DNA from 2 places in the Sphingobium sp. AntQ-1 genome. Region 2 is predicted to be linked to the other one. Evidence: predicted binding sites of a transcription regulator. Region 2 holds the regulator's gene; the other holds the start of a gene.

Region 1 (7,590 bases), 480 kb from region 2:
ATCGGCTCGACGACGCGGGTGATGCCCGGCGTGTTGAGGCCGGCCAGCAGGATCGCCGACTTGACCTGCGCCGAAGCTACGGGCAGCCGATAGTCCAGAGGGACGGCAGGGCAGGCCCCCTTCATCGTCAGCGGCAGGCGGTCGCCGGGGCCGGACGTGAAGCTCGCCCCCATGCGCGACAATGGCCCGGTCACGCGCGCCATAGGGCGCTTGCTGAGCGATGCGTCGCCCACGAAGGTCGCGGTCAGGTCATGGCTGGCCAGTAGCCCCATCAACAGGCGCGTGGAGGTGCCGCTATTGCCCATGTCCAGCGCCGTCTCCGGCTGGAGCAACCCGCCAACGCCCACGCCATGGATATGCCAGACGCCATCGGCATCACGCTCGATGGTCGCGCCCATCGCCCGCATCGCGGCGGCGGTGGCCAGCACATCTTCGCCTTCCAGCAGCCCTTCGACCCGGCTATGCCCGATCGCCAGCGCCGACAGCATCAGCGATCGGTGGGAAATGCTCTTGTCGCCCGGCACGGTCACGCTGCCCGCCAGCGGCGGCGCGGCGGCGAAGGTCATCGGGGTGGGCTGGTCGTCTATATGGGTCACGGGGTATCCATTATCCTGGAACCGAAAAAATGCGCCCGGCTTTTGACAGCGCGATCCTGCTATGGCAAGGCGCGCCACGTTTCGCGGGCAACAAGCGTTGTGCCGTGTGAGTATCTGTTAGAGCATCGAATAAAGGAACAGGCCGGACATGGTGAAGGCTGAATGGGGCACGAAGCGGACTTGCCCGAAATGCGCGACTCGCTTCTACGACCTGGGCAAGGATGATCCGGTAACCTGCATCAATTGCGGCAGCGCCTGGGAACCTGAGCCTGTGCTGAAGTCGAAGCAGCCGCTGCCTTATGAGGAAGCGGCGCCCAAGAAGGTGATCGAGACCGCCGACGGCGAGCTGGAAACGGCCGACGACGATCTGGACATCGACGTCGATGACGACGGCGATTCGCCGGACAATGATGTCGATCTGGGCGGCGACGATGATCTGGGCGTCGATGCCGCGACCGATGACGATAGCGACGACAATTAACTGAAATTTGTTCTTGCCAATGGGATTGCCGCCACCTAATGGCAGCGACCTCCAAGGTGCCGGACCCAACGGCGCTTCATTGGTGACGGGGCCTTAGCTCAGCTGGGAGAGCGCCTGCATGGCATGCAGGAGGTCAGCGGTTCGATCCCGCTAGGCTCCACCAATTTTTCGGAACAGGAAAATGCCCATGGGGACATTTTCCCGAAAAATGCCTGAGCGCAAGTGAGGGGCGTCCATCCTCCGGGAGGCGCAGCCGACTTGCCAGGAAATATAGACGGCCGACGGCATTGCCGGACATGGTCTGACCATATGATTGCGGCCCGGCCGCGCATGATGGGGCCTTAGCTCAGCTGGGAGAGCGCCTGCATGGCATGCAGGAGGTCAGCGGTTCGATCCCGCTAGGCTCCACCAATTTTTCGGAACATGACAATGTCCGGGGACATTTTCCCGAAAAATGCCTGAGCGCAAGCGAGGGGCGTCCCCTCATTCCTATATCCCGATGTTGCTCGTTCATTGCGCGCGAGACTCGTCAAGGCGGATTTTTCCTGCCATCGCTGCGACATGAAGGACGAATTGGCCATCCAGGCCGCCGAACAGGGCGACGACGACGCGATTCGCGCCATCCTGACGCAGCTATGCGATGTGACGCATATGGGCTTTGCGGCGGTGGCGCGCGTGACCGAGGATCGCTGGATCGCCTGCCAGGTGCTCGACAAGATCGCCTTCGGTCTGGAGCCTGGCGCGGAACTGGATATGCAGATGACGATCTGCAAGGAAATCCGCCAGACCGAAAATTATGTGGTCATCGACCATGTCGATGCCGATATCGCGTGGCAGAAGCATCCCGTCCCGATCTTCTACGGCTTCAAAAGCTATGTGTCCTTCCCGGTCATCCTGGCGGACGGCAGCTTCTACGGCACGCTCTGCGCGATCGATCCCATGCCGCGCCTGATCAGCGATCCCGCGACGGTCGCGGTCATCGAAGGCTTCGCGCGCGACGTCAGCGCCCTCCTGTCCGCCAGCATCCTGGCGCACCCGACGAGGTCCGCCACGACAGACGTCCATCGCCCTCAGGCGGGCTGAACGAAGCTGTCCATCACGCGCTTGCGCCCGGCCGTCTCGAAATCGATCTCCAACTTGTTGCCCTCGATCTCCGCGACGGTGCCGTAACCGAATTTCTGGTGAAATATGCGCAGGCCCACGCGCATGTCGTCGCGACCCTTGTTGCCCAGAGATACGGCGGATGACCGCGCCTCCACGATCCGCACCGGCTCCCGGCTGAATTGGCCGCTCGTCTGCGCGCGCTGCCAGCCCGGACCCCGACCGCTGCCCCGCGCGACATTGGCGAAGGGGTCGTCGCGTTCCGACCAGTTGGCGCGCCATAGCGACGCGCCGCCGCTCATGCTGCTTTCCGATTCGACATGTTCGGGCGGCAATTCGCCCACGAAGCGCGACGGGATGCTGCTGGTCCACTGGCCATAGATGCGGCGATTGGCGGCATGGATGATGGTGCAGCGCTTGCGTGCGCGCGTGATCGCGACATAGGCGAGCCGCCGTTCCTCCTCCAGACTGTTGAGCCCGCCTTCGTCCAGCGCCCGCTGCGACGGGAAGACGCCTTCCTCCCACCCCACCAGGAATGTGGTGTCATATTCCAGCCCCTTGGCGGCATGGATGGTCATGATCGTGATCTTGGCGGACTCCGCCTGCGCCTCATTGTCCATGACGAGGCTGACATGCTCCAGAAACGCGCCCAGCGTCTCATATTCCTCCATCGCACGGGCCAGTTCGGACAGATTTTCCAGCCGCCCGGCGCTCTCGGTCGTACGTTCGGCCTGTAGCATCGCGGTGTAGCCGCTCTCGTCCAATATCTGCCGCGCCAGTTCGGCATGGGGCAATTGCGTCGCCCGGTCGCGCCAGCGCGCCAGATCGCCGATGAAACTGCCCAGCGATCGCCGCGCCTGCGGGGTCAGTTCGTCGGTGTCGAGGATGCGCGCGGCCGCCAGCGCCAGTGGTATGCCCTCCGCCCGCGCCAGTCGGTGCAATTTCTCCACCGCCTTGTCGCCCAGCCCGCGCTTGGGCACATTGACGATCCGCTCGAACGCCAGGTCGTCGGCGGGCTGGTTGACCAGCCGCAAATAGGCCAGCGCATCGCGGATTTCGGCCCGCTCGTAGAAACGGAAGCCGCCGACAATGCGATAGGGCAGGCCGATCTGGATGAAGCGATCTTCGAACTCGCGAGTCTGGTGCTGGGCGCGGACCAGGATCGCGACCTCGTCCAGCGATCCGCCGCTCCGCTGGACCGCTTCGATCTCGTCGCCGACCCGCCGCGCTTCCTCCGGCCCGTCCCACACGCCGATGACCTGCACCTTTTCGCCCACGTCGATGTCGGTCCACAGCGTCTTGCCGAGGCGATTGCCATTTTCGGCGATCACCCCGGACGCCGCGCCCAATATGTGCGGCGTGGAGCGATAATTCTGCTCCAGCCGGATGATCGTCGCGCCCGGAAAATCCTTTTCGAACCGCAGGATATTGGCGACTTCCGCGCCGCGCCATGAATAGATGGACTGGTCGTCGTCGCCCACGCAGCACAGATTTTTGCGCGTCTGCGCCAGCAGCCGCAGCCACAGATACTGGCTGCTATTGGTGTCCTGATATTCGTCCACCATGATATAGCGGAACCGCTCCTGATATTGCGCCAGCACGTCGCGATGCTTCTTCAATATCGTCAGAACATGCAGCAGCAAGTCACCGAAATCACAGGCATTCACTTGACGTAAGCGCGCCTGATAATCGGCATAGAGCTTCTGCCCCTTGCCATGGGCATAGCTTTCCGCCTCGCCCGCGCCGACATCCTCCGGGGTCCAGCCCTTATTCTTCCACTGGTCGATCAGCCCGGCCAGTTGCCGCGCCGGCCAGCGCTTTTCATCGACGCCCTCGGCCTGGATGAGTTGCTTGAGCAGCCGCAACTGATCGTCGGTATCGAGGATGGTGAAATTGGATTGCAGCCCGACCAGTTCGGCATGACGGCGCAGCATTTTCGCCGCGATCGCATGGAAAGTGCCTAGCCAGGGCATCCCCTCCACCGCATCGCCGATCATCCGCCCGACGCGCGCCCGCATCTCGCGCGCGGCCTTGTTGGTGAAGGTCACGGCCAGGATCTCGGACGGCCAGGCCCGCCGCGTGCCGATCAGATGCGCCAGCCGGGCGGTCAGCGCCGCCGTCTTGCCGGTGCCCGCACCCGCCAGCACCAGCACCGGCCCCTCGGTCGTCAGCACAGCCTCCCGCTGGGGCGGATTGAGCCCGTCGAGATAGGGCGGATCATTGGGGGAGGGGGCAGGGACTGTCATGGCTGGACAACTAGGCATGGGGTGGATCGGGGGCAAGGGGCGCGCCTCTTGCGGTGACTGGGCTTCTATGAGAACAAAAGGCGAATCATGCAAGGGAGCAAGCGGATGGTGACGGGACGATGCCAATGTGGGGCGATACGCTATGAAGCGACCGGCGAACCGGCCTATAGCGCCATCTGCCATTGCAGCGACTGCCGCGCCAGTGCCGGCGCGCCGATGGTGGGCTGGGCGCTGTTCCCGCAAGACGCCGTGACGATCATCGGCGATCCCGTCCGCTACCAGTCGTCCGACAATGCGACCCGGCATTTCTGCGGCACATGCGGCACTGGTCTGTTCTATACCAATCCGGTCATCTTCCCCGGCGCGATCGACATCCAGAGTGCTACGCTGGACGATGCCGCGGCGCTGCCGCCGGAGGGGCATGTCCAGATGGCCGACGCCGTGCCATGGATGGCGACGGCGCACGAACTGCCGAAATATGATCGCTATCCCGACGGTCCCTAACCCCCCCGTTCGGTTCATCTGGCCGCGCCTGGGCCACATTTGGTCGCGGCTGCGGAACGGGGATGTCCCAAAGCCGGTTCTTCGGCTGTCCGTCTCAGAAGCGGGCGACCTGCGGGTCGAAGAATATAGGAAAGGATGATCCCGATGAAATCCATCATGCTGGCCGGCGTCGCGATGCTGAGCTTCACCACTTTGGGCGGCATAGCCGTCGCGCAGGACACGCCAGCGCCAAGCAGCCAACCGCCCGGTGACGCCATGACGCCAGCGCCCGCCGATGCGCCCGCACCCGCCGATCCGACGGCCACGCCGCCGTCCGCCCCCGCCGAGCCCGCAGCCCCCGCGACGCCCGGCGATCCGGGCATGTCGACCCCGCCCGCGCCTGCCGCGCCGGCCAGCCCCGCCATGCCTGCGACCCCGCCTCAAAGCGATCCCAATGCCGGCCAGCCGACAGGCGCGGTCCCGGCGGACCCCGGCATGGTCCCCGCGCCCGCGGGCGTGCCCAATAACCCGGCCGCCCCAGTCGGCTCCTCCGCCAATCCGGTGACGGTCGGCGGCAACATGACGCCGCCGCCGACAGAGGCGAAGGACTATCCGCGCTGCTCTCGCACGGTCCAGGACAGTTGCGTCAATCCGGGCGAGGCCGGGAAGATGCGCAAGCGTCGCTGACCGCCGGCGTCGGCGCGGGCAGGGCGGCGATCAACTCCGCCAGCCCGCCCCGATCGCGCGCCGCATCGGCCAGGCTATAGCGATCGAGCACGGCCATGAACGCGCCGGTGGCCTCCGCCAATATGGCGGTCAGGCCACAAGCCCGGCGGATCGCGCAGTTTGCGCAGTCCGCCATTTTCATGTCCGGCTCGCTATGCCGGACCACCGCACCGATGCTCATGGCTTCCGGTGCGTCCGCCAGGGCGAAGCCGCCGCCCCGTCCGCGCTGGGTGGCGATGAAACCGCCCTGCGCCAGGTGATGCACCACCTTCATCAGATGGTTGCGCGACAATCCATAGGCGTCGGCGATCTCCGGAATCGTCGCCCGTCCCGTCGGCGCGACGGCGAGGTGGATCAGCACGCGCAGCGCATAGTCGGTGTGACGGGTCAATTGCATGGCGTCATCCGATACCGGCGCGGGGTCGCGCTTCAAACATATATTCTATTTACTCCTTTAAAGGCGTAAATTAAATGCATCTTATCGACTCAGGAAAAGGTCAATCAGATGTCCAACTCGCTGTCTCCGCACACCATCGCCATCGTGAAATCCACCGGCCCGGCGCTGCGCCAGCACGGCGTGGCGATCACCACCGCCATGTATGCCCGCCTGTTCCAGGATGCCGAAGTGAAGGCGATGTTCGATCAGGCGGCGCAGGATAGCGGCGAGCAGCCCAGGCGGCTGGCTGCGGCGATCCTGGGCTATGCGGAGAATATCGACCGGCTGGAGGTGCTGGGCGGCGCGGTGGCGCGCATGGTGGCGCGTCATGTCGATACCGGCGTGAAGCCCGAACATTATCCCAAGGTCGCGGCCGCGCTACTTCCCGCCATCCGCGACGTGCTGGGCGAGCAGGTCGCCACCGACGCGGTGCTGGCGGCATGGGGCGAAGCCTATCAGTTTCTGGCCGACATATTGATCGCGCAGGAGGCCGAAGCCTATGCAGCGGCGGCCTGATCCCATTTCGTTCGAAACGAAAGAAGGGTGGTCAGGCCTGCTCACAGCCTGACCGGTCGGACGATCGCGTCAGTCGTCCATCCGCAGCAGCGTGATCCGCGCCTTGCCGCAATCGCGGACCGTGTCGATGGTAAAACCCTTCACGACCACATCCTCGCGCCTGTCGGTTTCGATGCTGATCCAGCTCGCGGCATTGGTCCAGCCCAGCCGTCCCAGCTTGTCGAGCGCAACCTGGCCTGCGCCGGTGCCATAGGGCGGGTCCATGAAGATGAGGTCGAGCGGCTTGGCCGCCGACCCCAGCGACAACACGCTGGACGGCCGGATGTCGGGACGGATGCCCAGCCGGTCGCCATTGGCGCGGATCGCGTCCAGCGCCGGCTTGTCCTGCTCGACGAACAGGCAGGAGGCCGCGCCGCGCGACAGCGCCTCAAAACCCAGCGCACCCGATCCGGCGAAGAAATCGCCCACGGCCAGCCCCTCGAACGATCCCAGCCGGCTGGTCAGCATCGAAAACAGCGCCTCGCGCGTTCGGTCCGCCGTAGGCCGGGTGGCGTCGCCCTTGGGCGCGGTCAGCGGTCGTCCGCGCCATTGGCCCGAAATGATCCTCATTTCAGGTCCTTCAGGCTCTTGCGGAACAGTTCCAGATCATGCTGCCGCACCTCCTCCACCGCGCCGACCGGCAGGTCGCCCAGATAGAAAGGGCCATAGCTGGTGCGGATCAGCCGGTTGACCTTCAGGTCCAGATGTTCGAGCACGCGGCGCACTTCCCGGTTCTTGCCTTCGGTCAGGGTCATCTCGATCCACTGGTTGCGCCCGGTGCGCCGCTCCAGATTGGCCTCGATCGCGCCATAGCGGATGCCGTCAATCTCCAGCCCATCGAACAGATCCTCCAACTGCTGCTGGCTCACCTCGCCAAAGGCGCGGGCGCGATAGGTGCGCGGCACGCCGGTCGCGGGCAGTTCCATCTCGCGCTTGAAACCGCCATCGGTGGTCATCAGCAGCAGG
Region 2 (7,590 bases):
CGTCGATATAGGTCAGCCCGGATTCGCAGCTGGCGGTGGAGGTGAAGCCCGGATCATAGGTGAACATGCCGGTATTGGCGTAGAGCTTGCGCACGTCGATGACCTGCGGGCCGACCGTGCCGTCCATGACGGCATAGTCCTTCGTGTCTCCCCCGACGGTCAAAGTGGCATTATTATCCGACATATTGTTCTCCTTGAGTGCCATCAACCGGCCGATGCGTGCCCAACATCGTTCAGTCGTTCCAAGCTCTCCTCTTTCCCCAAAAGGAAGAGGACATCGAAAATCCCCGGCGAGACCGTGCGGCCGGTCAGCGCCGCGCGCAGCGGCTGCGCTACCTTGCCCAGCCCCAGACCGGCATCCTCTGCCACGCGGCGTATCACGTCTTCGATCGCTTCGACCGTCCAGGACTGAACGGGCTGGAGAGCGTCGGCTGTCTTCTTCAGCAGCGCGCGCGCGGAGTCGTCTAGCAGAGCGGATGCCTTCTCGTCAAAATCGAGCGGGCAATTTTTGAATAGAAATTCTGCGCCCTCCGCAATTTCATTAAGGTTTTTGGCGCGCGGCTTCAGCGAAGCCATCGCCTGGGTTAAAATCGAAAGATTGGCATCCGTCAAAGCGATATCAAGCCGCTGTTCCACATGAGGCGCAACCAATCCCGCCAAACGCGCATCGTCGGCCTCGCGCAGATAATGTCCGTTCAGATTTTCCAGCTTCTTGATGTCGAAGCGCGAAGGCGACCGGCCGACGCCGCCAATATCGAACAGGTCAATGGCGCGGGCGATCGAGATGATCTCTTCATCGCCATGGCCCCAGCCCAGACGCAGCAGATAGTTCAGCACCGCTTCGGGCAGCATCCCCATCTCGTCGCGATAAGCGTCTACGCCCAATGCGCCGTGGCGCTTGGACAATTTCGCGCCATCCGGTCCGTGGATCAGCGGGATATGCGCGTAGATCGGCTCCTCCCACTGCATCGCCTTGATGATGCTGAGCTGGCGGAAGGCGTTGTTGAGATGATCGTCGCCACGAATGACATGGGTGACGCCCATGTCATGATCGTCGACCACGACGGCCAGCATATAGGTGGGCGTGCCATCGGACCGCAGCAGGATCATGTCGTCCAGCTCGGCATTCTGCACGACGACGCGGCCCTGCACCGCATCCTCGATTACCGTCTCGCCTTCGCGCGGCGCCTTGATGCGGATGACGAAGGGCGCGCCAGCGGGCGCATCTTCCGGCATGCGGTCGCGCCAGCGGCCATCATAGCGCATCGGCTGCTTGGCGGCGCGCTGCTGTTCACGCAGTTCGGACAGCTCTTCCGGCGTCGCATAGCAGCGATAGGCGTGGCCTGTTTCCAGCAACTGGTTGGCGACCTCCGCATGGCGCGGGGTGCGCGCGAACTGGAAGACGGCAGGCTCGTCACCGCCCAGGCCCAGCCATTCCAGCCCATCGAAGATCGCGGCGACGGCCGCATCGGTCGAACGGGCGCGATCGGTGTCCTCGATCCGCAACAGGAACTTGCCGCCGTGATGGCGCGCGAACAGCCAGTTGAACAGCGCGGTGCGGGCGCCGCCGATATGCAGGAACCCGGTGGGGGACGGGGCGAAACGGGTCACCACCGGCTTGTTCATTCCCGTTGCACTTGCCGTCATATTCCCTGACATTCGCCTAGCTGACCCATGGATGCTGCGCCCCCTAGCATGGCTTTTGAGCCACGACAAACCTCCCTTGGTGCGAGGCCGGCGGCATGGGCGCGGGCGGCGCTGGAGCGACTCGAAAGCTGGCTGGAGTGTGAGCGCGAACAGATCGGATTATGGGCGCCGATCGGGCTGGGCAGCGGGATTGCGGGCTGGTTCATCCTGCCTCACGCCGTGGACTGGCTGGCCTTTTGCTGCGGCGCGCTGGCGATGGCCTGCATGGGGGCGATGCTGCCGGTCGGAGGGCGGTTGCGCCGGATATGCGTCGCGGGCGGCATCCTGGCGTGCATGGGATGCCTGCTGGTTTGGGGGAAGGCGATGCTGTGGGGCCAGCCGCCACTGGGCCGGGCGACCTTCGTGCAGGTAATCGGCGATGTGACGGCGGTGCGTCCCGTTCCGGCACAGGCGATGGTGCGCGTCATGCTACGCCCGGTTCACGCGCCCAATCTGCCGGCGGTTGTGCGGGTGAATATCGCCGATGCCGATGTGCCGACGGGGCTGGGCGAGGGCGCGCGTCTGCGGTTTCGCGTGCGCTTGATGCCGCCGGCGCCGCCGAGTGTGCCGGGCGGCTATGATTTTGCGGCGCGCGCCTATTTTCAGGGGATCGGGGCCACCGGCAAGGCGTTGAAGCCCATAGAGATAGTGATCCCCTCCACCGCCGCGTCACCGCTGCGGGCGCGGTTGTTCGGCCATATATTGGAGCAAGTGGATGGTCCCGCCGAAGGAATCGCTGCCGCTCTGGCGACCGGGGACCAGGGCGCGATCCCCGAAGCGGATGCGGAAGCGATGCGGCGCAGCGGGCTGGCGCATCTTCTGTCGATCAGCGGCTTGCATGTGACGGCGCTGATCGGGGCGGTCATTTTCCTGCTGATGCGCGTGATGGCCTTGAGCCAGCGGGCGGCGCTTGGCTGGCCGCTGATGCTGATCGCGGCGGCGGGCGGGGCGCTGGCGGGGATCGGCTATACGCTGCTAACCGGGGCGGAGGTGCCCACGGTGCGATCCTGCGTCGCGGGCTTGCTGGTCTTGGGCGGACTGGCGATGGGTCGGGATGCGGTGACATTGCGACTGGTGGCGACCGGGGCGCTGGTCGTGCTGCTGCTGTGGCCCGAAGCGCTGGTCGGGCCGAGTTTCCAGATGAGTTTCGCGGCGGTGACGGCGCTGGTGGCGCTGGCCGAACATCCGCGCTTTCGCGCCTTTGCCGCCGTCAGGGACGAGGGCGTGATTCGCAAGACGGGTCGCTTGCTGGTCGTCATGCTGGCGACCGGGATCGCCGTCGAACTGGTGCTGATGCCGATCGCGCTGTTCCATTTTCACAAGGCGGGCCTGCTCGGCGCCTTCGCCAATCTGATCGCGATCCCGCTCACCACTTTCGTCGTCATGCCGCTGGAGGCGCTGGCGCTCGTGCTGGATGTCGTAGGGTTGGGCGCGCCGTTCTGGTGGTTGACGCAGCAGGCGCTGAACCTGTTGCTGCTGCTGGCTCATGGCGTGGCGGCGAGTCCTATGGCCACATTGCTCGCGCCGACCATGGGTATGGGGCTGTTCGGCATCACCATCGTCGGACTGCTCTGGTGCCTGTTATGGCGGACGGGATGGCGATGGCTGGGACTTGCGCCGGTGCTGATCGGCGTGGCGGTCACCTTTACCGCCGCGCCGCCCGATATCCTGATTACCGGCGACGGGCGGCATGTCGCCGTGCGGACGGGAAAGGGCATGGCGATATTGCGCGATCGGGCGGGGGATTATGTGCGGGACGTGCTGTCGGAAAGTGCAGGTTATGACGGCGAACTGGCGGCGATCGCGGCGCTGCCGGAGACGCGCTGCTCGCAGGATATGTGCGCCATGAGGATGAAGGATGGCAAGGGCCGCGACTGGCGGCTGCTCTTTACTCGCAGCAATGTGCTGATCGATCGGTCGAGTTTCGCCGGCGATTGCGCGGCGGCGGACATCGTCGTCAGCGATCGGGGCCTGCCGCGCTGGTGCCGACCGCGCTGGATGAAGGTCGACCGCCGGTCGCTCGCGCGTACCGGTGGGCTGTCCATGATCCTGGCGAAGGGCGAAGTTCACACCGTCCATCGGGCGGGCGACGCGCATCCCTGGGTCGCCCGCCAGACCCGCCGGACGTGGAGGGAACAGCCTGAATCATTTAAGGCCCAATCACACAGGCCTCAATTGTAGCGGCGCAGCAGCCCCGCGAGCTTGCCCTGGATGCGGACCTGGCGCGGATCGTATATCTGCGGCTCATAGGCCGGGTTGGCCGGATCGAGCCGGACGCGGCTGCCTTCGCGGCGGAAATATTTCAGCGTCGCTTCCGCCTCGTCGATCAGCGCGACGACGATCTGACCTTCGCGGGCGACGTCGGTGCGCTGGATCAACGCGAAGTCGCCGTCGAGGATGCCGGCTTCCATCATCGAATCGCCCGACACTTCCAGCGCATAATGATCGCCCGCGCCGAGCAGCGCGGCGGGCACGGAGAGCATCGCCTGCCCTTCCATCGCCTCGATCGGCACACCGGCCGCGATCCGGCCGTGCAGCGGGATTTCGATCACGTCATTGGCGGCGGTGGGGATCATCGGCGGCTGGGCGGGCGGCGCGACCTTGGGATTGAGCGCGATCACTGGCGCGGGCGCGCGATGCATCGCATCGGGGAGCTTGAGCACTTCCAGCGCGCGGGCGCGATTGGGCAGGCGACGGATGAAGCCGCGCTCCTCCAGCGCGTTGATGAGGCGGTGAATGCCGGATTTGGACCGCAGGTCCAGCGCATCCTTCATTTCCTCGAAAGAAGGCGACACGCCGCCTTCGTCCAAGCGGGTCTGAATGAAGCTTAGCAATTCCTGCTGCTTGGGCGTCAACATTGCGATCCTCCGTGGAACGTATGAGGAACGCATAGGAAACAGATGAAGGTTAGTCAAGCACCGAACATGTCAGGGCAGCGGCAGAATCAAGACCCGATCGCCGGGAGCCGCCGGCGGCGATCCGGCGGGGCGCAGGATCAGGCAGTCGGCCTTCGCCATGGCGGCGGTGGCCGCGCTGTCCTGTGACGTGACCGACACGATGCCGCCCGGTCCGCGCCAGGCGCGCAGATAATCGTCACGATCGCCGGTGGCGGGCAGCGGTGAGGCGAGCGGCGCGTCGCTTGTCGGTGGCAGCGGATCGCGTGCGCCGCCCAGATGACGGACCAGCGGCAACAGGAACAGCGTGGCCGTGACGAAGGCGGAGACGGGATTGCCCGGCAGGCCCAGGAACAGCGTATCGGCGATTCGCCCCGCCATCAGCGGCTTGCCCGGCCGCATTTTGATCTTCCAAAAATCGAGCGCGCCGCCTGCTTTCACAAAAGCGGGACGGACCAAATCATGGTCGCCGACGGAGGCGCCGCCGGTCGACACGATGATGTCGGCCGTGCGCGCCCGTTCGATCGCGGCCACCATCGCATCGAGGTCGTCCCGCACGATGCCGAGGTCGATGACGTCGCAGGGCAGGGCGGCGAGCAGGGCGGCAAGCATCGGCGCGTTGGAGGAAGGCAGGAAACCCGGCGGCGTCGGGGCGCCGGGCGGCACCAGTTCATTGCCGGTGGACAGCAGCGCGACCGTCGGCCGACCGCCGACCGGCACGACGCCATGGCCACCCAGCACGGCGAGCGCGACCTGAGCCGGGCCGAGGCGACCGCCAGCCTCCAGCAGCAGGGCGTCCTGCGCAAAGTCGGAGGCGGCGGTGCGGACATGACGACCTGCGGGTAGCGGATCGGCGCTGGCGGTCAGCCAGTCGCCGTCGCGGGTCGCATTTTCCTGGATCAATATGGTGTCGGCGCCCGGCGGTAGCGGCGCGCCGGTGAAGATGCGGCTCGCTTCGCCCGGCGCCAGGGCTGCAAGGTCCGCCGCGCCGGCCGCGCTCTCGCTGGTGACGCGCCAGGGGCCGGGTGCTTCGGCGGCGCGCACGGCATAGCCGTCCATCGCCGACAGATCGGCCCAGGGCTGGTCGCGCAGCGCCGCCAGATCCTGCGCCAGCCAGCGTCCGGCGGCGGCGGTGATCGGCACGGTTTCGGTCGCCAGTCGCGGGGCGAGAGCGAACAGGCGCGCCTGCGCCTCAGCGACCGGCAGCAGGCTCATGGCGTGCGCCGCCAGTCGCCCGACTTGCCGCCGGTTTTGGCGATCAGGCAGACGCCGCCGATGATCATCGACTTGTCCAGCGCCTTGGCCATGTCATAGACGGTCAGCAGCGCGACAGAGGCCGCGGTCAGCGCCTCCATCTCCACGCCGGTCTGGCCGGCGGTGCGCGCGGTGGCGGTGACCGTGGCGCCGCTATCGTCCAACGCGAAATCGACCGTCACGGCGCTGAGCGCGATCGGGTGGCAGAGCGGGATGAGGTCGGCGGTGCGCTTGGCCGCCATGATGCCAGCCACTCGCGCCACGGCCAACACGTCGCCCTTCTTGACCAGACCGTCGGCGATGGCTCTGGCGGCGGTCGCGCTCATGGCGATCCGGCCGGAGGCGATGGCTTCGCGCGCCGTGACCGCCTTGGCCCCGACATCGACCATCCGGGCCGCGCCGTCTTCGTCCAGATGGGTGAGGCCGCTCATCCGCCCGTCAGCAGATTGTGGGTCGCCGCCTCCACATCGGCCTGACGCATCAGCGTTTCACCGACCAGGAAGCAGCGCACGCCATGGTCGGCCATCGCGACCAGATCGGCATGACCAGTCAGGCCGCTTTCAGCGACGAAGGTGCAGCCTTCGGGCGCCTTGCCCACCAGTTCGTAGGTGCGTGCGAAATCGACGGAGAAATCGCGCAGGTCGCGGTTGTTGACGCCGATCAGGCGCGAGCGGAGCTTCAGCGCGCGGTCCAGTTCGGCCTCGTCATGCACTTCGATCAGGGCGTCCATGCCAAGGCCGAGCGCGGCTTCCTCTATCTCCTGCATCTGGCCATCGTCCAGCGCGGCGACGATGATAAGGATGGCGTCCGCGCCGAGTGAGCGGCTTTCCAGCACCTGCCAGGGATCGACCAGGAAATCCTTACGCAGCACCGGGATTGCGCAGGCCGACCGGGCGGCCATCAGATAATCGTCATGACCCTGAAAATAGGGTTCGTCGGTCAGGACGGAGAGGCAGGCGGCGCCACCGGCCGCATAGGCCCGCGCATGGGCGGGCGGATCGAAGTCGGCGCGGATCAGCCCTTTGGACGGGCTGGCCTTCTTGATCTCCGCGATCAGGCCGAAGCCCGATCGCGCGGCAGCGTCCAGCGCCTGGCGGAAACCGCGCGGCGGCGTCTGTTCGCTCGCGCGGGCATGAAGCGCCGACACGGTGGTCGCGGCCCGGCGGCGGGCTACATCCTCGCGCTTGAAATCGCAGATTTCGATCAGCTTGTTGGTCATGTATAGGCAATCCAGCAATTGAGGAGCGCGTTGGCAAGGCCGCGGTCGATGGTTTCGGCGGCTTCTTCCACCCCTTCGCGCAGATTGGGGACGGCGTCGGCGACGACAAGGGCGGCGGCGGCGTTCAGCAGCACGGCGTCGCGATAGGCGCCCGGTTCGCCTTGCAGCAGGGCGCGCAGCGCCGCGGCGTTATGGGCGGCGTCGCCGCCGCGGATCGCCTCGACCGGCTGAGTGGAGAGGCCGAGGTCGGCGGCGGTCAGCCGGTGCATGGCGACGATGTCATGGCCCTTCACCTCCGCCATGTCGTTGCCCCCGGCGAGCGAGAGTTCGTCCAGTCCTTCGTCGCCCGAAATGATCATGGCGTGGTCGACGCCCAGGTCGGCGAGCGCCTGCGCATAGATGGGGACATAGGCCGGGCGGGCGATGCCGACGAGTTGGCGACGGACCTTCGCCGGATTGGCGAGCGGTCCCATCAGATTGAAGATGGTGCGTTCGCCGATCGCCTTGCGGATCGAGCCGAGCCGTTTGAGCGCGGGA

Evidence for each region. Region 2 encodes LexA, which represses DNA repair genes until DNA is damaged. Its sites were predicted from a motif close to GTTCCNCNCTTGTTCT; they were not measured.
Region 1: sphantq_RS01010 (ATP-dependent helicase) is a predicted target of LexA. The motif match lies at 4,495-4,510, and genes of this name have one in related genera.

Annotation. Positions count from the first base shown of each region.
Region 1 covers NZ_CP117158.1:198,760-206,349, reverse strand. The annotation lists gene aroA (3-phosphoshikimate 1-carboxyvinyltransferase) at 1-596, opposite strand, end outside; gene sphantq_RS01030 (TIGR02300 family protein) at 745-1,077, shown strand; tRNA gene sphantq_RS01025 (tRNA-Ala) at 1,165-1,240, shown strand; tRNA gene sphantq_RS01020 (tRNA-Ala) at 1,413-1,488, shown strand; gene sphantq_RS01015 (GAF domain-containing protein) at 1,639-2,160, shown strand; gene sphantq_RS01010 (ATP-dependent helicase) at 2,148-4,424, opposite strand; gene sphantq_RS01005 (GFA family protein) at 4,530-4,928, shown strand; gene sphantq_RS01000 (Fe-S oxidoreductase) at 5,073-5,594, shown strand; gene sphantq_RS00995 (RrF2 family transcriptional regulator) at 5,554-6,030, opposite strand; gene sphantq_RS00990 (globin domain-containing protein) at 6,139-6,585, shown strand; gene rsmD (16S rRNA (guanine(966)-N(2))-methyltransferase RsmD) at 6,655-7,194, opposite strand; gene sphantq_RS00980 (pseudouridine synthase) at 7,191-7,590, opposite strand, start outside.
Region 2 covers NZ_CP117158.1:3,477,079-3,484,668, forward strand. The annotation lists gene sphantq_RS17435 (citrate synthase) at 1-184, opposite strand, end outside; gene gltX (glutamate--tRNA ligase) at 205-1,626, opposite strand; gene sphantq_RS17445 (ComEC/Rec2 family competence protein) at 1,696-3,867, shown strand; gene lexA (transcriptional repressor LexA) at 3,858-4,544, opposite strand; gene sphantq_RS17455 (molybdopterin molybdotransferase MoeA) at 4,614-5,795, opposite strand; gene moaC (cyclic pyranopterin monophosphate synthase MoaC) at 5,792-6,265, opposite strand; gene trpC (indole-3-glycerol phosphate synthase TrpC) at 6,262-7,053, opposite strand; gene trpD (anthranilate phosphoribosyltransferase) at 7,050-7,590, opposite strand, start outside.